Regions from separate parts of the Variovorax sp. PBS-H4 genome, predicted to be linked through region 1. Evidence: riboswitches for the same ligand, from Rfam matches in the RefSeq annotation. Region 1 holds a riboswitch; the other holds the start of a gene.
What was found. Region 1 has a riboswitch for glycine ahead of E5CHR_RS24405 (D-amino acid dehydrogenase). Riboswitches for the same ligand answer to the same signal wherever they lie in the genome.
Positions count from the first base shown of each region.

Region 2: it holds a riboswitch for glycine, as region 1 does, so the genes downstream of both, gcvT (glycine cleavage system aminomethyltransferase GcvT) here and E5CHR_RS24405 (D-amino acid dehydrogenase) in region 1, are expected to answer to the same signal.

Region 1 covers NZ_LR594675.1:5,111,657-5,122,730, reverse strand. The annotation lists gene E5CHR_RS24450 (NAD/NADP octopine/nopaline dehydrogenase family protein) at 1-715, shown strand, start outside; gene E5CHR_RS24445 (dipicolinate synthase subunit DpsA) at 712-1,605, shown strand; gene E5CHR_RS24440 (dihydroorotase) at 1,602-2,951, shown strand; gene E5CHR_RS24435 (resolvase) at 2,963-3,631, shown strand; gene E5CHR_RS24430 (tautomerase family protein) at 3,633-3,827, shown strand; gene E5CHR_RS24425 (isochorismatase family protein) at 3,828-4,817, shown strand; gene E5CHR_RS24420 (Re/Si-specific NAD(P)(+) transhydrogenase subunit alpha) at 4,922-6,037, shown strand; gene E5CHR_RS24415 (NAD(P) transhydrogenase subunit alpha) at 6,063-6,395, shown strand; gene E5CHR_RS24410 (NAD(P)(+) transhydrogenase (Re/Si-specific) subunit beta) at 6,398-7,885, shown strand; gene E5CHR_RS24405 (D-amino acid dehydrogenase) at 7,940-9,265, opposite strand; glycine riboswitch at 9,350-9,455, opposite strand; glycine riboswitch at 9,460-9,563, opposite strand; gene E5CHR_RS24400 (MFS transporter) at 9,709-10,902, shown strand; gene E5CHR_RS24395 (cysteine hydrolase family protein) at 11,055-11,074, shown strand, end outside.
Region 2 covers NZ_LR594675.1:2,954,803-2,965,876, reverse strand. The annotation lists gene denD (D-erythronate dehydrogenase) at 1-501, shown strand, start outside; gene E5CHR_RS13920 (TRAP transporter substrate-binding protein) at 554-1,531, shown strand; gene E5CHR_RS13915 (TRAP transporter small permease) at 1,618-2,112, shown strand; gene E5CHR_RS13910 (TRAP transporter large permease) at 2,138-3,415, shown strand; gene E5CHR_RS13905 (hypothetical protein) at 3,721-4,608, shown strand; glycine riboswitch at 4,625-4,724, shown strand; glycine riboswitch at 4,737-4,850, shown strand; gene gcvT (glycine cleavage system aminomethyltransferase GcvT) at 4,892-6,064, shown strand; gene gcvH (glycine cleavage system protein GcvH) at 6,122-6,493, shown strand; gene gcvP (aminomethyl-transferring glycine dehydrogenase) at 6,541-9,444, shown strand; gene E5CHR_RS13885 (histidine phosphatase family protein) at 9,524-10,291, shown strand; gene E5CHR_RS13880 (NAD(P)H-hydrate dehydratase) at 10,291-11,074, shown strand, end outside.

The DNA.
Region 1 (11,074 bases):
GCCGCCGATCGCCGAGTTTTCCACGCTGACCTATGTGGCGCGCAAATACCAGGCGGACGGCGTGACCGTCACCGGGCGTGCGCGCCAGGTCCGCGCGGCGGCGCTGCCCGGCGGCGATGCGGCGCTGGCCGCCGCCTGCATGCTCTTTCCCGGCGCTTCGCCGGTCGGCGACGTGCTCGCCTCCGCCCTTGCCAATGCCAACCTGGTGCTGCACCCGCCAGGCGCAGTGCTCGCGGCGGCGTGGGTCGAGGCGACGCAGGGCGATTTCACCTTCTACGTCCAGGCCATGACTCCCGGCGTCTCGCGCACCATGCGCGCACTCGACGACGAACGCCTGGCGGTTGCCGCTGCCTTCGGTCATCGGCTGCCGAACCTCATCGAGGAGATGAAGCTCATCGGCACCGTGGAGTCCTCCGTCGAGGACACGCAGGACTTCATGGCCGCGATCGCCGGCGGCGAAGCGAACAGGCGCATCAAGGGCCCCGACTCGCTCCAGCATCGCTACTACCGCGAGGATTTCGGGCATGGCCTGCTGCCCTTCCTGGAGCTGGCGGCCATCGCCGGCGTGGCGACGCCGGTGGCGCGATCGCTCTTTACGCTGGCGCAGGCGCTGGTCGGCATCGACTATGCCCAGGGCGGTCGCACCGCCGGTGCAATGGGCATCGCGGGAATGTCCAGAAATGAACTTCTACAACATGTGAGGCAGCAGCCATGAACTGGGACCAGGCCGTTATCGCGATCGTCGGCGGCGATCGACGCGAACAGGAGATCGCGCGTTGCGCAGTGGCCGCGGGAGCCGAGGTGCGGGCCTATGGCTTCCCGTGGCCCGAACAGGGCATCGAAGGGGTGCGCCACACCGCCAACGCGCGCGAGGCGCTGGAAGGCGCCGACATCGCGCTGTTCCCGATCCCCGGTATCGCACCCGACGGCGCGCTGTTCGCGCCCCAGTGCGCCGAGCGCATCATTCCCGACGCCGCCATGCTCGGCGCCATGCGCCGTCCGGGCCACATCGTCCTCGGCTGGGCCGACCCCAAGCTCAAGGCGCACTGCGAGGCCCTCGGCATCACGCTGCACGAGTACGAGTGGGACGAGGACCTGATGCTGCTGCGCGGCCCGGCGATCGTCGAGGGCATGCTCAAGGTGCTGATCGAGAACACCGACATCACCATCCACAAGGCCAAGGTGTGCCTGGTGGGGCAGGGCACCATCGGGACCCTGGTCACGCGCACGCTGCTGGCGCTCGGCGCACGCGTCCACGTCGCGGCACGCAATGCCGTGCAGCGCGCCGCTGCGCATGCGGCGGGTGCCGAGTCGCACGAGCTGTCCGCCCTGGCGGACGTCCTGCCCGGCACCGACATCGTCATCACCAGCGTGCCGGCGCGCGTGCTCGGGCGCGAGCATCTCCGGAGGCTTCCCCCGCATGCCTTGCTGGTCGACCTGGCCGCGCCCCCCGGGGGCATCGACCGCGATGCCGCGCAGGAACTCGGGCTCAGGTTCGTCTGGGCGCGCGGCCTCGGTGCACGCGCACCCATTACGGTGGGCCGCAGCCAATGGAGCGGCGTGCACCGCCGCATCGACAACATCCTGAAGGAAAGAAAGCAATGAGCCAAGCCGATCTGGTGATTCGCAACGCGCGAGTGGTGCGCCATGACGGGGAGTTCCACGGCGGCGTGGCCGTGAAGGACGGAAAGATCATCATGACGGGCGCCGACAGCGCCCTGCCCAAGGGTCATCGCGAGATCGACGCTGGTGGCCGGGTGCTGATGCCGGGCGTCATCGACCCGCACTGCCACCTCGGGGTCAAATACCCCTACGCCGAAGACATGCGCACGGAGATGGCGGCCGCAGCATCGGGCGGCGTGACCACGGCGCTGCTGTACATCCGCAACCTGAAGCCTTCCTACCTGCCGTTCTACGAGGAGCGCAAGGCGGTCGGGGAGGAGAACTCGATGATCGATTTCGGGTTCCACTTCGGCATCCAGCGCGAGGAGCACATCGCCGAAATCCCCGAGATCGTCGCCAAGACCGGCGTGCGCTCGTTCAAGTGCTACTTCGGCTACGAGCCGGACAACCCGATTGGCATCGTTCCCGCGACCGACGGCTGGGTGTACGCGGCGATGCGCATCCTGTCGAAGATTCCCGGCGCGCTGATCAACGTGCACTGCGAGAACACGCAGATTGCTTCGTGGCTGAAGAACGAGATCAAGGCGACGGGCCGGCAGGACCTGGGCGCCTATACCGAATCCCGCCCCGCCTTCTGCGAGGTGGAGACCATCCGCCGCATGATCTTCCTGGCCGAGCGCACCGGCTGTTCGCTGCATCTGGTCCATACCTCCGTCGGCATGGGCCCCGTGCTCGCCGCCGAGGCGCAGGCGCGCGGGGTGCATGTCACGGTCGAGACCTGCCCCCATTACCTGACGCGCACCGCCTACGACAGTGACCTGGACATGCGCGCGAAGATCTCGCCGCCGTTGCGCGACAAGGAAGAGCAGGAGGGCCTTTGGCGCGGCGTGCTGAACGGCTCGGTCTACAGCCTGGGCACCGACCATGTGCCCTTCCTGCCGAAGAAGCTCGAAGACCTCTGGACCGAACTGCCGGGCGTGGTGTCCTTCCCCTGGGAACTCTCGTTGATGCTGCATTTCGGTGTGCACCAGCGCGGCTTGCCGCTGTCGCGGCTGGTGCAGATCAACTCCGCCAATCCGGCACGCCGCTTCGGCCTCTGGCCGCGCAAGGGCAACATCGAGGTCGGCTTCGATGCCGACCTGGTGCTGGTCGACCTCGACGAGGAGCGCACCGTCGAGCACACCGGCAAAGGCACCTGCATCTACGAAGGCTGGAAGCTCAAGGGCTGGCCGGTGCTCACCGTGTCCCGCGGTGCGGTGCTCTACGAGAACGGCGTGGTCGACGAGAGCCACTTCGGCCGCGGGCGCTGCCTCACCGTTCCGGCCTGACGGCGCGCCACATGGAAACCGGACTGGACACGCCGATCAGGGGCAGTGCCGCGCCTGTCGCGCGCAGTCTCGGCGAGCGTCTCGACGCGCTGAACGATGCTGCACTCGAGCTCGCGCAGCGTGCGCGGCGCCCGCGGCGGGAGCGGCTGTCGGGCCTCCACAACCCCTGGCGCCACGGAGATCCGCTGGTCGATCCCTGGCTGCTGCTGGACCTCTGCGAGGACCCCGCGGTCGTGGACGGCGTGGAAGCGCTGGTCGGCCCCGACATCGTCCTGTGGGACACCGAGCTGTACCTGGAGGCCGCGGCCTACCAGCGCTTCGTGGAGGAAGGCCGCGAGGGGCGCTACTGGCCGGCGATGCCGCTGGCGGGTGCGGTGGTGCTGGTGGCCGCGGCGCGGCCGCTGGCCTGCGTGGACCTCGCACGGGTTGCGGAAGATCTGCCTGCGTTGGACTTGGCGTCGCCGCTCTATGTCCTTCGCTACATGCCGGGGACGAGCCACTTCGTGCGCGACGGCCGGGCGCTCGCGAACTGGGTCGCGATGGAGGAGCAGCCGCTCATCAATTACACGACCCGTCCGCTCTGGCTCGTGCGCGGAGAAGACCGGGCCAGCAGCGATTTCGTCACAGGCTTTTCGCCGCCGGTGCCCCGATGGGCCAGCAACCAACCCAAGGAGAAATGACATGCCATTCGTGATCGTCGAGATGTGGCAAGGCCGTACGGTCGAGCAGAAGCGCAACCTGGTCAAGGCCATCACGCAGGCCATGGTCGACCATGCAGACTGCAAGCCCGATCACCTGCACGTCGTGATCCACGACACGCCCAAGGACAGCTGGGGGCGCAATGGCGTGCTCGGCATCGACATGAAGGAAAAATAAATGACCCTCGACAACCTCGATCCCCGCACCTCGGCCCTGCTGGTCATCGACCTGCAGAACGCATTCATCCACGACAAGGGCACGCTCGGCATCTCGGGCGTCGACACCAAGCGCCTCTCGGCGATCGTGCCGACGCTGGCCGAACTGATCCCCCGCTGCCAGGCCGCCGGCATTCCGGTGATCTGGACCGTGCAGGAACACTTCGCCGTCGATGCGAGCCGGGCCCGCAAGAAGCTCGCCGGCCACACCTCGCGGCGAAAGCAGGTTTCCGCGCTTGCGGGAAGCTGGGACGAGGAGATCGTCGAGGAGCTCAAGGCGCTCGCTGCAGTCAATCCGGCTTATGTGATCCGCAAGCACCGCTTCGGCGCGTTCTACGAGACGCGGCTGGAGATGATGCTGAAGATGCTGGGCACTCGCACCCTGTTCGTGGCGGGCACTACCACCAATGCGTGCGTGGAGACCAGCATCCGCGAGGCCTATCTGCGGGACTACGACGTGGTCGCGCTCGACGATTGCATCTCGGGCGTCAACGGCGAGTGGGAGCAGACGGCCAAGAAGGTCTGGAAGCAATACTTCTGCGAAATTTCCGATTCGAAGGAGATGCGGGCGTGGGTCGAAGAGAAGGCGGCCCCGCGCACGCTCGGCTTCGGCCACATGCTGCTGATGGTGCAGGACGTGCCGCGCTCGGTCGGCTTCTATGTCGACCAGCTGGGTTTTTCGATTCGGCCGGCGAAGCCGCTTGCGGACGGTCGTCCCTTCACTGCCTTTCACCAAGGCATGGCCGTCGTGGCCGGGCGCGCGCCGTCGCATCGTCAGATCGACCACATCGCATTCGAGGTCAACGACGTGCGAGCCTTGCGCGACAAGCTCAAGAAGTCGGATGTCGAGTTCCAGCAGGACCTGCATGACGGGCCCTACGGCCTGACCATCTACGTGACCGATCCCGACGGCACGCGCGTCGAGCTGTACCAGGTCGGCGTGACGGCCTGAGCTTCATTGCCCGCCGCCGCGTGGGCGTGGGCTCCTTCTGCCAGCGATGCAATGCCCTGCGGGCGATGCATCGCCGCGTGTGATCCAACGAGAGAGACTTCCCCATGCTGATAGGCGTGCCGGCCGAGACTGTGCCCGGCGAAACCCGAGTGGCCGTGACTTCGGAGACGGCCAAGAAGCTTGTCGCGCAGGGGCACACGGTGCGTGTGCAGTCCGGCGCCGGCGTTGCTGCGTCGCTCACCGATGCCGCCTACCAGGGTGCCGGTGCCGAGATCACCGATGCCGCTGGCGCCTTTGCCTGCGAGCTCGTGCTGAAGGTGCGTGCACCCACGCACGCCGAGGCTGCGCTCATGAAGCCTGGCACCGTGGTGGTGGGCATGCTCAACCCCTTCGATGCCCAGGGCCTGCAAAGGCTCGCGGAGGCCGGCCTCACCGGCTTTGCGCTGGAAGCCGCCCCCCGCACCACCCGCGCCCAGAGCATGGACGTGCTCTCTTCCCAGGCCAACATCGCCGGCTACAAGGCCGTCATGATCGCCGCCGACCGCTACCAGCGCTTCTTTCCCATGCTCATGACCGCTGCGGGCACCGTCAAGGCCGCGCGCGTCGTCATCCTGGGCGTCGGCGTCGCTGGCCTGCAGGCCATCGCCACTGCCAAGCGCCTGGGTGCCGTCATCGAGGCCTCGGACGTGCGCCCCTCCGTCAAGGAGCAGGTCGAGTCCCTGGGCGCCAAGTTCATCGACGTGCCCTACGAGACCCAGGAAGAAAAGGAAGCCGCCGAAGGCGTCGGCGGCTATGCCCGCCCCATGCCCCAGAGCTGGCTCGATCGCCAGAAAGCCGAAGTCGCCAAGCGCGTGGCCCAGGCCGACGTCGTCATTACCACCGCGCTCATCCCCGGCCGGCCCGCCCCCGTGCTCGTCACCGAGGACATGGTCAAGGCCATGAAGCCCGGCTCCGTCGTCGTCGACCTCGCCGCCCCCCAAGGCGGCAACTGCCCCCTGACCGAGCCCGGGCGCACCGTCGTCAAGCACGGCGTCACCCTCGTGGGCGAGACCAACCTGCCCGCCCTCGTGGCCGCCGACGCCTCCTCGCTCTACGCGCGCAACGTGCTCGACTTCCTCAAGCTCGTGCTCCCCAAGGAGGGCGGCTTCAAGATCGATCTCGAAGATGACATCGTCGCTGCCTGCCTGATGAGCCGCGACGGCCAGCTCACCCGCAAGTAAGAACAAGCCGAACGAGGAGAAAGCCATGGACCCGGTATCCCATACCGTCATCAACCTGATCATCTTCGTGCTGGCCATCTACGTGGGCTACCACGTGGTCTGGACCGTCACCCCCGCGCTGCACACGCCCCTGATGGCCGTGACCAACGCCATCTCCGCCATCGTCATCGTGGGCGCCATGCTCGCGGCCGCGCTCACCACCACCTGGCTGGGCAAGGGCATGGGCGTGCTGGCCGTGGCCCTGGCAGCGGTCAACGTCTTCGGCGGCTTCCTCGTCACCCGGCGCATGCTGGAGATGTTCAGGAAGAAGGACAAGAAGGCCCCGGCTGCTGCAGCGGCCAAGGCGGGGGGCCACTGACCATGTCGATGAACGTCGTCACGCTGCTGTACCTGGTCGCCAGCGTCTGCTTCATCCAGTCCCTCAAGGGCCTGAGCCATCCGACCACCTCGATCCGCGGCAACATGTTCGGCATGGCCGGCATGGCCATCGCCATCCTGACCACCGCGGCGCTGATCGTGCAGCTCGCCGGCGGCAGGGGCCAGGGCATGGCCTGGGTGCTGCTGGGCCTGGTGGTGGGCGGCGGCTACGGCGCCTACCGCGCCAAGACTGTCGAGATGACCCAGATGCCCGAGCTGGTCGCCTTCTTCCACAGCATGATCGGTCTGGCGGCTGTCTTCATCGCGGTGGCGGCCGTGGTCGAGCCGTGGGCCTTCGGCATCACGCCGCCTCCGGTGGCTGCGCTCATCGGGGGCAACACGCCCGAGGGTGCCTACGTGGTCGACGGCCTGGCGCGCTGGGCGATTCCGGCGGGCAACCGGCTGGAGCTGTTCCTGGGCGCGGCCATCGGCGCCATCACCTTCAGCGGCTCGGTCATCGCCTTCGGCAAGCTCTCGGGCAAGTACAAGTTCCGCCTGTTCCAGGGTGCGCCGGTGCAGTTCAAGGGCCAGCACATGCTCAACCTGGTGCTGGGGCTCGCGACCATCGGCCTGGGGCTGGTGTACATGGCCACCGAGAGCTGGACTGCCTTCTTCCTGATGCTGCTGCTGGCCTTCGTGATGGGGGTGCTGATCATCATCCCGATCGGCGGGGCGGACATGCCGGTGGTGGTGTCGATGCTCAACAGCTACTCGGGCTGGGCGGCCGCGGGCATCGGCTTCAGCCTGAACAACGCCATGCTGATCGTGGCGGGCTCGCTGGTGGGCAGCTCGGGGGCGATCCTGAGCTACATCATGTGCAAGGCGATGAACCGCTCGTTCTTCAACGTGATCCTGGGCGGCTTCGGCGGCGAGGCGGCAACGGCCACGGGCGCGGCCCAGGAGCAGCGCCCGGTCAAGAGCGGCAGCGCCGACGACGCGGCCTACATGCTCTCCAACGCCGAGACCGTGATCATCGTGCCCGGCTATGGGCTGGCGGTGGCGCGCGCGCAGCACGCGGTCAACGAGCTGGCGCAGAAGCTCACCGAGAAGGGCGTGACGGTGAAGTACGCGATCCACCCGGTGGCCGGGCGCATGCCGGGGCACATGAACGTGCTGCTGGCGGAGGCCGAGGTGCCCTACGACCAGGTGTTCGAGATGGAGGACATCAACGGCGAGTTCGCGCAGGCCGACGTGGCGATCATCCTGGGGGCCAACGACGTGGTGAACCCGGCCGCGCTCACCAAGGGCACGCCGATCTACGGCATGCCGATCCTGGAGGCCTACAAGGCCAAGACGGTGATCGTGAACAAGCGCAGCATGGCCGCGGGCTATGCCGGGCTGGACAACGAGCTGTTCTACATGGACAAGACCATGATGGTCTTCGGCGACGCCAAGAAGGTGGTCGAGGACATGGGCAAGGCGATCGAGTAAGAGCAGTCAAGCTGCACGCACGTGTTGAACCGCGTGCGTGCAGCAGGCAGGTCGTCAGCGCTGCAGCCAAGGGGTGGATGAGGCAGGCTGCCGGATGCCTTTCGTCCCGTCGTGCAGCCCGGTGAACGCGAAGTCCACCTCGGGCGCGAGCCCGCTCACGATGCGCGCGATCGATTTGCCCGAGCCGCAGGCGTGCGTCCATCCCAGCGTGCCATGGCCGGTGTTGAGGAACAGGTTCGGCAGCTTTGTTTTTCCGATCAGCGGCACGTTGCTCGGCGTTGCCGGCCGCAGGCCAGTCCAGAACTGGGCCTGGCGGGTATCGCCGGCGCCCGGGAACAGTTCTTCGACGCGCCGCACGATGGCTTCGCAGCGCACGCGGTTCAGGTCGCGGTCGTAGCCATTGAGCTCAGCCGTGCCGGCGATGCGCAGGCGGTCGCCGCTCTCGGAGGTGTAGCGCGAGAACACCAGCTTGTATTCGTCGTCGGTCAGGGAGACCTGGTGCGCTTTCGATGCGTCCTTGACAGGCAGCGTCACCGAATAGCCCTTGGCCGGGTAGATCGGCAGCTTGATGCCGAGCGGTGCGGCGTACAGCGGGCTCAGCGAGCCCATCGCCAGCACGAAGGCATCGCCGCGGATGCGCTGGAAGCGGCCTTCGTCGTCCGTCGCTTCCACATGGTCGATGCTGCCGCCGGATTCGCGCAGCGCGGTCACGGTGTGGCTCATGAGGAAGTTCACGCCGGCCGCGGACGCAAGCCTGACCAGTTCGCGCGCAAAGCGGTTGGCGTCGCCTGATTCGTCCTCGGCCGTGTAGGTAGCCCCCGCCAGGTGAGAGCGGATGTGGGCCAGTGCGGGCTCGATCTCCACCGCCTTGTCCGCCGAGATCACCTGCCGCTCGCAGCCCAGCGCGCGCATCTGCTCAGCCGGCTTCAACGCCCCATCGAATTCCTTCTGCGTCGTATAGAAGTGCAGGATGCCCTGGGTGCGCTGGTGATAGGCAAGGCCGGTTTCGCGGCGCAACTGCTGCAGCGTTTCGCGGCTGTAGGTGCCCAGCCGCACGATCTGCTCGATGTTGTGGCGCGTGCGCGCCGGCGTGCATTCGCGCAGGAACTGCAGGCCCCAGAGCCACTGGCGCATGTCTGCCCGGATGCGGAACAGGAGCGGCGCATCTTCCTTGCCGAGCCATTGCAGCACCTTGAGCGGCGCACTCGGGTTGGCCCAGGGTTCGGCGTGGCTGACGGAGATCTGGCCGCCATTGGCAAAGCTGGTTTCGGCAGCCGGTGTGGCCTGCCGGTCGACCACGGTCACTTCGTGGCCGAGTTGCTGGAGGTAGTAAGCGGAAGTCACGCCGAGCAGGCCGGCACCAAGAACGATCACGCGCATTTCATGCACCTTTGAGGTTGCAGCGCTCGAACGCAACGGAAACGGAAGCTCGAAAAGAAAGCAACCGGACCATGCGTCCAAGTTGCCGCTCCCCCTGTCCTCGGTACCTGAGAGATTCGCCCGCTGCGCCCGCAGCGGGTTTGCTCCTTCGGTGCATCACGTGGTGTGATGGCTCTCCAGACGGCTTTGACAGTTGATGCAGTACAGGCTCGTTGTTGCGAGCGGACCTGAGCGTTTATGGGAGTTTGCGCCTTCGGTGGGGCCGCCTCGCAGCGGCCCGCTCTCCTGCAGTGAGGCAGATTGTAGAGGGCGCGGCCCGCACCGCCAAGCGCTTCTGCGCGCCGGGTACCCGCATCCGGCGGGGCGCTCGGCGCTTGGGTAATCCCGCCCCCGACGCTCCCCGCGTTCTGTGACGATGCGCACCTGAAACCCGAACATGCGCCATGCGAACGCCCCAGCCTCACGCGTTGCGATCCTTCATCCTTCTCTATGTGTTGCTGTACGCATCATTCGGGGTGGCGTCGCCCTTCTGGCCTCGCTTTTTCGAAACGCGAGGGATGTCACCCGAGCAGATCGGGCTTCTGCTGGGACTCGGGACCATCGTACGGCTGATTGCCGGCCCGGTTGCAGCGCGCCTGGCAGATCGCTTGGAGCGGTTGAGTCACGTGCTGGCCGCCGCTGCGGCCCTTGCTGCCTGCCTTGCACTTGGGCTTCCCTGGGTCGGCGGGTTCTGGATCTTTCTGGTCGTCCGGCTCTGCCATGAAGCTGCGCTCACACCAACCACGTCGCTTGCCGACGCCTTGGCGCTGGATGCTTCGAAGTCGGCCGCTTCATCCGCAACGAGGTTCGAATATGGCTGGGTACGAGGTGCGGCATCGGCCGCCTTCGTGTTCGGAACGCTGGTCGCTGGCCAAGTCATCGGCTGGACGGCACTCACATCGATCGCATGGATGCATGGGACACTCCTTCTGCTCGCAGCAGCAAGCACCATGCTGCTGCCAGCGCGGGGTGACAACACCCGCGTCGCCCCTGAACGATCATCCTTCGCGGCCATCGGGGAACTGCTGGGGATCGTCGTGTTCCGGCGCATGCTCCTCATCGCGGCCCTGGTCTACGGCAGCCATGCCATGCATGACGCATTCGCTGTCATCCGATGGAACGCAGCAGGCGTGAGCCAGGCCACGATCAGTGTCCTGTGGTCCGAAGCCGTTGTCGCGGAGGTCCTGGTCTTCGTGTTCATCGGACCTCGATGGCTCGATTCGCTCGGGTCGAGTGGTGCAGCTGCGATCGCGTGCACGGCGGCTGTCGTGCGATGGCTCGTGGTGGCGTCTTCGACCGATCCCTGGGCGCTGGCACTCGTACAGCCCCTGCATGGATTGACGTTTGCGCTTCTGCATCTCGCGTGTATGCGCCTCATGGGCACCACCGTGCCTCGGCATCTTGCCGCGACCGGCCAAGCCATGTATGCACTCGGACCAGGACTGGTGACAGCGCTTCTGACCATGTCGACCGGAATGCTCTATGCACGCCTCGGAGCCGGCGGCTTCCTGCTAATGGCGCTGTTGCCCGCCATTGCTTTGCCGCTGTGCCTGGGCCTGAAATTCTCGGCGCGGCGTCAAAGCAGGGGAGAGGGCTGATGACGATCCGCAAGGGTCCGTGGCCAGCTCCGATGTGCGGGCAAAAAGGGCTTGTCACCCGTTTGCGCGATATGTAGTATGCACTTCATGAAAATGTAGCGAAGGCTACATGAACTGGAATTGACTGCCACCCAACTGGAAGGCGCCCGACGATGATTCCGAACACAGCGGT
Region 2 (11,074 bases), 2.2 Mb from region 1:
CGCAAAGGCTTCGTCCGGGGCCGCAGCGTGCGGCTGATGACGGTGAGCGTGCGCCCTGGCCGGCCCAACGGCGCCGCTTCGAGCTTCTTCAGCGGCATGATCCGGGAGCCGCTCGCCGGCGTCCGTGCCGCCTGCCCCGTCCCTGACGAAACGCCGGTGGCGCTGGCTTCGCCGGCCCGCACCATCGAAGGCATCATCCGCGCTGCCGAGGCGAGCGATGCGCAATGGGGCCCGCGCACCGCACTCAACTTGCCCTCGCTGGGCCTCACCGTGGGCGACATGGCCGCGGCACTCGAACGCGTGGCCGGACCGGCCGCCACCGCCCTGCTCGACCGCACGCCCGATCCGGCGATCCAGCGCATCGTGAAGACCTGGCCGGGCCGCATCGAGGCGCGGCGCGCGCGCGGGCTGGGCCTTCTGCCCGATGCCAGCTTCGAGGATGTGATCCGTGACTACGTCCGTGAAAATCCCGACGCCGTGAAGCTGCCCACCGATGCATAGTCATACGTTTGCCAAACGTCACATCAAACGTCACATCGACAGGAGACTCCCCATGAAGTTGAAACGCCTGGCCGCCGGCCTCGTCCTCGTCCTCGGCCTCGGCATGGCCTGCGCGGCCTTCGCGCAGACCGCCATGAAGATCAGCATCTCGACGGCCCAGAATTCGCACCAGGGCGTAGCGATCGACACCTTCGCCAAGGAAGTGGCGGCGCGCACCAATGGCCGCTACAAGATCGAGACCTTCTACAACGGCTCGCTGGGCGGCGAACGCGAATCGATCGAGGCGGTGCAGCTCGGCACCCAGGAGCTGGCCTTCTCCTCCACGGGCCCCGTGCCCAACTTCGTGCCCGAGACCAAGATCCTCGACGTGCCCTTCCTGTTCCGCGACAAGGCCCACGCGCGCGCGGTGCTCGACGGCCCGATCGGCCAGGACCTGCTGACCAAGTTCGACGCCAAGGGCTTCAAGGCCCTGGCCTGGGCCGAGAACGGCTTCCGCCACATGACGAACAGCAAGCGCGACATCAAGGCGCCCGAAGACCTCAAGGGCCTGAAGATGCGCACCATGGAGAACCCGGTGCACATCGCGGCGTACAAGGGCCTCGGCATCATCACCACGCCGATGGCCTTCCCCGAAGTGTTCACGGCGCTGCAGCAGGGCACCGTCGATGGCCAGGAGAACCCGCTGTCGGTGATCATGTCGGCCAAGTTCGCGCAGGTGCAAAAGCACCTTTCGCTGACGGGGCACGTCTACTCGCCCTGCATCTTCCTGATGAACAAGGCGGCCTTCGACAAGCTCAGCGCGGCCGACAAGACCGCCTTCCTCGAAGCCGCCAAGGTGGCGGTGAAGGCGAACCGCGACCGCGTCGACCAGGACGACGCCAATGGCGTGAAGGAACTGCGCGCCCAGGGCATGACCGTGATCGAGAACGTGGACAAGGCGAAGTTCGTCAGCACGCTGGCGCCTGTCAACGCCGAATTCGAGAAGCAGTTCGGCAAGGCCAACATCGACAAGATCCGCAATTTCAAGTGAGCTTCCTGCCGCGATGACTCGCGGCGCGCGCCCGCGCAGCACCAGCTCGCGGGCGCTCTTTTTTTCAGACCTTCCATGCCTCGCTCATGAAATCTGCCTTCCTCCGATTCGACCGATGGACCAGTTCGCTGTCCATGGCCGTCGCCTGCCTCATGCTGGTGATCGCCTCGGCGCTCGGCGTGTTCCAGATCATCACGCGCTTCGTGCTCGAGCAGCCGGCCGAATGGTCGGAGATCCTGATCCGGGTGAGCCTGATCTGGATGGTCTTCATGGGCATCCCGACTGCCTTTCGCCAGGGCGCGATGGTCAGCGTCGACGTGCTGTACCGCTGGAGCCCGCCGAAGATGCGGCGCGTGCTCGACTGGATGGTGTGCCTCGCCGCGCTGACGCTGATCTGCGTCATCATCTGGTGGGGCTGGGACTACGCGAAGCGCGGCGGCGTGCAGTCCATGGCAGGGCTGGAGTCGATCTCGATGTTCTGGGCGTACGTGGCAATGCCCATCGGCGGCCTGTTCAGCGTGGTCGGCATCATCGGCAACCTGCTCGATCCGCAGCGGCAGGAACTGGAGACTGCGCAATGAGCACGGCAACAAGCGTGGGGGCTCCATGACCCCCGTCATGATCACCACGATGGTGGTGTGCTTCGCACTCACCATCTCCGTCGCCGTCTCGATCGGCCTGGCCTCCATCGTCGGTATCCAGGCCTCGAACGCGAACATGCTGATCTCCGTCAAGGAGATGTTCAACGCGATCAACAAGTTTCCGCTCGCGGCCATCCCCTTCTTCATCCTGGCCGGCAACCTGATGGAGACCGGTGGCATCTCGCGCCGCCTGGTGGAGTTCGCCAAGAGCCTGGTGGGTGGCGTGCAAGGCGGCCTCCCCATGACGTGCGTACTGACCTGCATGATCTTCGCCGCGGTGTCGGGCTCTTCGGTCGCCACCACCTTCGCCATCGGCGCCATCCTGATCCCGGCGCTGATCAAGCACGGCTACCCGACCAGCTACGCGGCGGCGCTGCAGGCCACGAGCGCGGAGCTGGGCGTGATCATCCCGCCCTCGATCCCGATGATCCTCTACGGTGTGAGCGCCGAGGTGTCGATCGGCGAGCTGTTCATCGCCGGGTTCGGCCCCGGCATCCTGATCAGCCTGGCGCTGATGGCCTTCGTCTATGTCTACTGCAAGTTCAAGGGCCTCGGCAAGAACGACGGCGACGGCCGGCTGAGTGTCGGCGTGGCCACCTGGCGAGCGGGCTGGGCACTGCTGATGCCGGTGATCATTCTTGGCGGCATCTACGGCGGCATCTTCACGCCCACCGAAGCCTCTGCCGTGGCCGTGCTCTACGCCCTCGTCGTCGGCATGCTGATCTACCGCGAGATCAAGCTGCCACAGCTCTACGCCGTACTGCGCAAGTCGGTGATCTCGTCGTCGGTGATCATGTTCATCATCGCCAACGCCGGCCTGTTCGCCTTCCTGATCACTCGCGCCGGCGTGCCCGAGGCGATCGGCCACTGGCTCGAGGCCGTGCTGAAGTCGCCGGCCATGTTCCTGCTCGGCGTCAACGCCGCGCTCTTCGTCATCGGCATGTTCATCGAAACCAGCGCCGCGATCATCGTGCTGGCGCCGATCCTCGCGCCGGTGGCGATGCACTTCGGCATCGACCCGGTGCACTTCGGGCTGGTGATGGTGGTCAACCTGGCGCTGGGCATGATCACGCCGCCTTTCGGGGTCAACCTGTTCGCAGCCTGCACGGTCGCTCGCATCTCGCTCGACCGCATGGTCGCGCACCTGGTTCCCTTCGTACTGGTAATCCTGGCCTGCCTGATGGTCATCACTTACGTGCCGGGCATTTCGCTGGGGCTGCGAGACCTGGTCTATTCGAGGTAGTCCAGGCACGGCGGCCCGAGCCCGTTCGGTCCGCGTTCAACCTGCGCGCCTTGCGAGGAGGCGTGCGGTCGTGAGAACAACGGGTTACAGGGCGGTCGGCCATACGGCGTCTTCGCTGACAAACGCGACCCCTCGTTCGTGAATAGGCTTGGGGTTTCCCCGCTCTTGCTGACAGCATCGTCGCTTTCTGCATCAAGGCACTAACATTTGCGCAGCTCGCAAGGCCGCGCAACGCATGGGGTTGAGCCCCGCCGCACCTGATTTCTTCTCTCCCTGCACGCATGACAAGCTACGGTTTCGTTCACTTGGAATTCGGCGACCAGCACCGCGACCGTTCGCTCCAGGTCCTGGAAAGGCTGCGAACCCGCCTCGCCCAGGACGGCGACCGCTTCTCGAGCGTGATCGTCGACAACGCCCGCCCCAGGCCGGCCGAAAGCGCGACCGGCATGGCTTCGGAGCAGGGCCTGGTGGTCCCGGGCGACAACAGCAACCGGGAGTTCTCCGGCTGGGACCGCGGCGTCGAGACATTGCTCTCCCGAGGCGAGCAGCCGGATGTCTGGCTCTTCTCGAACGACACGGTCGCCCTCAACCACGCCTGGAGCGAGCGCCGGCTGGAGCGCTTCGGCGGCGAGATCGGCAAGCTCGCGCTGCACCCGGGCCCCTGGCTGTTCGGCGAGATCAACGACTTCCCGCGCTCGACCATGACGCCCATGGGACCACTGCTCGAATGGGTGTCGACCTACTGCTTCGCCATGAACGACACCCTGCGCCACCGGCTGGGTACGCTCTCGCCGGGCAACGCGCTGCTCGATTCGCTGGTCAACGAGCGCTTCGAGCCGGAACGGGGCGTCTTCCGCGACCATGTGGGCGAGGCCTATGTCGATTTCGTGTCCGCCTGGCTCATCAGCGACGACGGCCAGGGCGTGCAGAAAAAGCGCCGCTTCAAGTGGGACCACGAATGGCACAAGGCCAGCCCGCTGGGCCCCGAGAACTTCGAGGACCTGCGCATGAAGGCGCGCTGCTGCCTGTCGGAGCACATGCTGAGCCTGCGCGCCCGGCAGCTCGGCGCCGACATCCGCTCGCCTTATGACGCCCGCAACGCACGCGAGCACATCCGGCGCTCCCTGCAGTTCCTCGCGGACAAGCTTTGGGAGAAATTCCTGCTGCGCCGGCTGCGGCTGGAGCGTTCGTAAGGCCCTTTCCCTTACACTCGCCCGGTCAGGAGAGAGCCCCGGAGGTGGGGCCGCCGAAGGCGCAGGGCCCATTGAACGAGGCCCGAACGCTCAGGCAAAAGGACTGACGAGGCGCCCGAGGTTGCGGGCGTTTCCTTGCTGGAGAGAGGCGGCGCTTTGTATTGAAGCGAGGGTCGCCCACCGAAGGAGCAAACCCCGATCGTGGGGCGAATCTCTCAGGTAAAGCGGACAGCAGGGGTGGCCCATGGCTTGACTGCCATGGATCCGGACTGCCCCTGACCTGATGGAGAGTGCCTTGGCCTCCGCTTCCGACGATCTGCAAAAGACCCCGCTGCACGACCTGCACATCGAGCTCGGCGCCCGCATGGTGCCCTTTGCGGGCTACTCGATGCCGGTGCAATACCCCGCCGGCCTGATGGCCGAGCACAGACACACGCGCACTTCGGCCGGCCTGTTCGACATTTCCCACATGGGCCAGCTGCGCCTGGTGGGGGCCGAAGCCGCTGCCGCCTTCGAGACCCTGATGCCGGTCGACGTGATCGGCCTTTCGCCCGGCAAGCAACGCTACGGCCTGTTGCTGAACGACGAGGGCGGCATCCTCGATGACCTGATGTTCTTCAACGAGGGGCACGATTCGATCTTCGTGATCGTCAACGGCGCGTGCAAGGCGGGCGACATCGCGCACATCCAGGCCAGCATCGGACAGCGCTGCCAGGTGCAGCCGATGCCCGATCACGCCCTGCTTGCCCTGCAGGGGCCCCAGGCCGCGGCCGTGCTGGCACGCCTGTCGCCCGGCATCGAGCGATTCGTCTTCATGACCGGCGGCGCGGTGCAGATCGGCGGCATCGCGGCCTTCGCGACCCGCAGCGGCTACACCGGCGAGGACGGCTTCGAGATCTCGGTTGCCGCAAACGATGCGGAGGCCCTGGCCCGGCTGCTGCTGGCGCAGCCCGAAGTACAGCCCGTCGGCCTGGGGGCACGCAACTCGCTGCGGCTGGAAGCCGGCCTGTGCCTCTACGGCAACGACATCGACACCACCACCAGCCCGGTCGAGGCCTCGCTCAACTGGGCGATCCAGAAGGTGCGGCGCAGCGGCGGCGCGCGAGAAGGCGGCTTTCCGGGGGCGGACCGCGTGCTGGCGCAGCTCACGGCAGACGCCGGCACCGCGGGCCATCTCGACCACGAGACGCTCACGCGCAAGCGCGTCGGACTGGTGGCGCTGGAGCGCGTACCGGTGCGCGACGGCACGCTGCTGCAATCCTTCGAGGGCGTCGATATCGGGCGGGTCACCAGCGGGCTGCTCGGCCCCACGGTGGATCGGCCGATCGCAATGGGCTATGTGGCGCTTGCGTACGCAGCGCCCGGCACCCGAATCCAGGCCATCGTGCGCGGCAAGCCGGTGGCGATGGAGGTCAGCACCCTGCCCTTCGTTCCCGCGCGCTACTACCGAGGCTGAAGGCCCGCTGTTCGACGTCACCCTTCAAGTTTCCATTTCTTCCCCAGGAGCCATTCCATGACCATCAAGTACACCAAGGACCACGAGTGGGTGAACGCCGAGGGCGACACCGCGACCGTGGGCATCACGCTGCATGCGCAGGACGCGCTGGGCGACGTGGTCTTCGTCGATCTGCCGCAGGTCGGCCAAGGCTATGCGCAGGGCGAGGTCGCCGGCGTGGTCGAGTCGGTCAAGGCAGCGGCCGACGTGTTCATGCCGGTCGCCGGCGAGGTCACCGAGGTCAACGAGGCGCTGCGTGCCGATCCCTCGCTGGCCAACAGCGCGCCCGAAGGCGAAGGCTGGTTCTTCAAGATGAAGATCACGGAGCCTGCCCAAATCGAGGCCCTGCTCGACAAGACCGCCTACGACAAGTTCGCCGACGAGGCCTGAAAGCGGACTGCCAAGGTTTCCTGATCCCGCCACCCTGCTCACACTCCATGCCGAAGTCCACCCCGCCTTCCCCGCCCACCCTCGCCGATCTCGAGAACGCAGGCGAATTCATCGCACGCCATATCGGGATCGAGGCCGCGGACGAGACGCGCATGCTCGCTGCCGTCGGCTCGAGGACGCGCGCCGAGCTGATCGACGGCATCGTGCCGCCCGCCATCCGCCGAAGCCACGCGATGCGCCTGCCTGCGCCGGTCACTGAAGCCGGCGCGCTGGCCGAGCTGCGCGCCATCGCGGCGAAGAACAAGGTGGCGAGGAGCTTTATCGGCCAGGGCTACTACGGCACCCACACGCCGGGCGTGATCCTGCGCAACGTGCTTGAAAACCCGGCCTGGTACACGGCGTACACGCCCTACCAGGCCGAGATCTCGCAGGGACGCATGGAGGCGCTGCTCAACTTCCAGACCATGGTCTGCGACCTGACCGGCATGGCCATCGCGAATGCCTCGATGCTCGACGAGGCCACCGCCGCAGCCGAGGCGATGACGCTGGCCCGCCGCAGCGTCAAGAACAAGAGCAATGTGTTCCTCGTCTCGGGGGACTGCCACCCTCAGACCATCGAAGTCATCAAGACGCGCGCCGCGCCGCTCGGCATCGAGGTCAAGGTCAGCACCGTTTCCGAGACCCTGCCGCATTTGATGGCGAGCGGCGACTTCTTCGGCGCGCTGGCGCAATACCCCTCCACCACCGGCCACGTGCACGACCTGCGCCCGCTCGCGGGCCACGCCCACGCGTGCGATGCCGCCTTCTGCGTGGCGGCCGACCTGCTGGCCCTCACCCTGCTGGCGCCGCCCGGCGAGTGGGATGCCGACATCGTCTGCGGCACCACGCAGCGCTTCGGCATGCCCTTGTGCAACGGCGGCCCGCATGCGGCCTACCTGGCGTGCCGGGACGAGTTCAAGCGCTCGCTGCCTGGCCGGCTGGTGGGCGTCAGCGTCGACACGCAGGGCCGGCCCGCCTACCGGCTGGCACTGCAGACGCGCGAACAACACATCCGCCGCGAGAAGGCCACCTCCAACATCTGCACCGCGCAGGTGCTGCCGGCGGTGGTGGCGAGCATGTATGCCGTCTACCACGGACCCGAAGGCCTGACGCGCATCGCCCAGCGCGTGGCCGCCCTCACAGCCATCCTGGCGCAAGGCCTCGAGCAGATGGGCCGCGAGCTCGCCAATGCCACGGCTTTCGACACGCTCACCGTGCTGACAGGCGACGACACGCCGAAGATCCTGGAGAAGGCCCAGGCCGCCTCGGTCAACCTGCGCCAGGGCCTGCAGCAGCACCTGGGCATCTCGCTCGACGAGACCAGCACGCGCGCTGACATCGAGACGCTGTGGGCCCTGTTCGTGCCGGCCGGCATGCCGATGCCTCGCTTCGACGAGCTCTCGGCCACGGTCGGCGCGCGCATCCCGCCGGACCTGCGCCGCGGGAGCGCCTTCCTCACGCACCCGGTGTTCAACACCCACAAGAGCGAGACCGCGATGCTGCGCTACATCCGCAGCCTGTCCGACAAGGACCTCGCACTGGACCGCAGCATGATTCCGCTGGGCAGCTGCACGATGAAGCTCAACGCGACCAGCGAGATGATCCCCATCACCTGGCCCGAGTTCGCCAATATCCACCCCTTTGCCCCGGCCGAGCAGTTGCGCGGCTACGCCGAGCTCGATGCGCAACTGCGCGCCTGGCTCTGCGAAGCCACAGGCTACGCCGGCATCAGCCTGCAGCCCAACGCCGGCTCGCAAGGCGAGTACGCGGGCCTGCTGGCCATCAAGTCCTACCACGAAGCCCAGGGACACGGCCATCGCAATGTCTGCCTCATTCCCTCCTCCGCCCACGGCACCAATCCCGCCAGCGCGCAGATGGCAGGCATGAAGGTGGTGGTGACCGCCTGCGACGCGCAGGGCAACGTCGACATGGACGACCTGGCGCGCGCCTGCGAGCTGCACCGCGACGACCTCGCCGCGGTGATGATCACCTACCCCAGCACCCATGGCGTCTTCGAGACCCGCGTCAAGGAGCTGTGCGAGATCGTGCATGCGCATGGCGGCCGCGTGTACGTGGACGGAGCGAACATGAACGCGCTGGTCGGCGTGGCCGCGCCGGGCGAGTTCGGCGGCGACGTCAGCCACCTCAACCTGCACAAGACCTTCTGCATTCCGCATGGCGGTGGGGGGCCCGGCGTGGGGCCAGTGTGCGTGGTCGAGGACCTGGTGCCCTACCTGCCCGGCCATGTGAGCAGCGGCATTCCCTCGAACGGCGTCGGCGCCGTGTCCGCCGCGCCGCTGGGCAATGCGGCGGTCCTGCCGATCAGCTGGATGTACTGCCGCATGATGGGCGCGGAAGGCCTGCAGGCCGCGACCGAGACGGCGATCCTCAGCGCCAACTACATCAGTGCGCGGCTCAAGGAACACTATCCCACCCTCTACGCCAGCCCGAACGGCCATGTGGCGCACGAGTGCATCCTGGACCTGCGGCCGCTCAAGGACACCAGCGGCGTGACGGCCGAGGATGTAGCCAAGCGCCTGATCGACTACGGCTTTCACGCGCCCACGCTGAGCTTCCCGGTGCCCGGCACGCTGATGGTCGAGCCCACCGAAAGCGAGCCCCTGGCCGAGCTCGATCGCTTCATCGACGCGATGATCGCGATCCGCGGCGAGATCCGCCGCATCGAGGAAGGCATCTGGCCGCGCGAGGACAACCCGCTGAAGAACGCGCCGCACACCGCCGACAGCCTGCTGGCCAGCGAGTGGTCCCGGCCCTACTCGCGCGAGCTCGGCGCCTTCCCGATCGCCTCGGTGAAGGACGCCAAGTACTGGCCGCCAGTGGGCCGCATCGACAACGTCTACGGCGACCGCAACCTGTTCTGCAGCTGCGTGCCGGTTGCCGACTACGTGTGATGCCGCCTGGGGCGCATCTGCCGAAATAGGCCTTTGCCTACGAGGCGAGCGGACGAGGCTTCCTACCATGGCCCTCGCCATGCAATCGAATTGGCCTCAAACCCTCTGGATCGCGCGCCACGGCCAAAGCGCCGGCAATGTCGCGCGCGACGCCGCCGAAGCGGGCGGGCTTCCGCTGATCGAGCTGGCGTGGCGCGACATCGACGTGCCGCTCTCCGACCTGGGCATCGAGCAGTCGATTGCGCTCGGCAGCTGGTTCGCCAAGCTGCCCGCGCAGGAGAAGCCCGAAGTGATCCTCTGCTCTCCCTACGTGCGCGCCCGCACCACGGCGGAACTCGTCGCCGAGCACGGCGGCCTGTCCGGCGACACGATCAAGCTGCGCGTCGACGAGCGCCTGCGGGAAAAGGAATTCGGCATTCTTGACCGGCTGACCAAGTTCGGCATCCGCCAGAAGCATCCCGAGCTCGACGCGCAGCGCCTGCACGTGGGCAAGTTCTACTTTCGCCCGCCCGGCGGCGAGAGCTGGTGCGACGTGATCCTGCGCCTGCGCAGCCTGCTCGAGATGGCGACGCGCGAGTACGCGGGCCAGCGCGTGCTGGTGGTGGCGCACCAGGTCATCGTCAACTGCCTGCGCTACTTGATCGAGCACCTGGACGAGAAGCAGATCCTCGATATCGACCGGCAGGGCGACGTGCCCAATTGCGCCATCACCTCTTACCGCGCCGAGCGCCGCGGCGACGAAGACGAGGTGCTGCAACTCGACCTGGTGAACTTTCTCGCGCCGCTGCGCGAAGCCGACACGCCGGTCACCCGCGCGCCCGACCAGCCGGCAGCGCCCAAGCCCTGATGGTCCTTCCGCGCGCCGCAGCCCTGACCGAAGCATCGCTGGCACATTGGCCGCTGCCCGACCCCGGACCGAACGCTGACAAGGAGGCTCGCGGACAGGTGCTGGTGATCGCGGGCAGCACCGAGCTGCGCGGGGCGGCGTTGCTCGCCGGTATTGCGGCGCTGCGGGCGGGCGCGGGCAAGCTCACCATCGCCTGCCCCGCGTCAATTGCACCGGGCCTGGCGCTCGCGGTGCCTGAATCGCGCGTCATCCCCCTGCCCGAGACGCGTGGCGGCGGTCTCGCAGCGCGCGGCTGCGAGGCGCTGGCTCCGCTGGCCGAGCGGGTCGCGGCAGTGGTGGTCGGACCTGGGCTGCGCGACGAGCGAGGCAGCATGCCCTTCGTGCGCCGGCTGCTGCCCCTCTTCCGGGAGTGCACCGTGCTGCTGGATTCGATTGCCATGTCGGTGGCGACCGAACGCCCCTTCGACACCCCGGTGCTCCTGACGCCGCACGCAGGCGAAATGGCGCACCTGTCCGGCCTGTCCAAGGAGGCCATTGCCCAGGAAGCGCTGGCGGTCGCCTGCGAAGCAGCCGTTCGCTGGAATGCCTGCGTGGTGCTGAAAGGCGCGCGCACCATCATTGCAACGCCGCAAGGCCGCGCATGGCGCTTCGATGACGGCTCGCTCGGGCTTGCGACATCGGGTTCCGGCGACGTGCTTGCGGGGCTCATGGGCGGTTTCGCGGCCCGCGGGCTCCCGCCCGAGCAGGCAGCCGCCTGGGCCGTTGTGGTGCATGCCAAAGCCG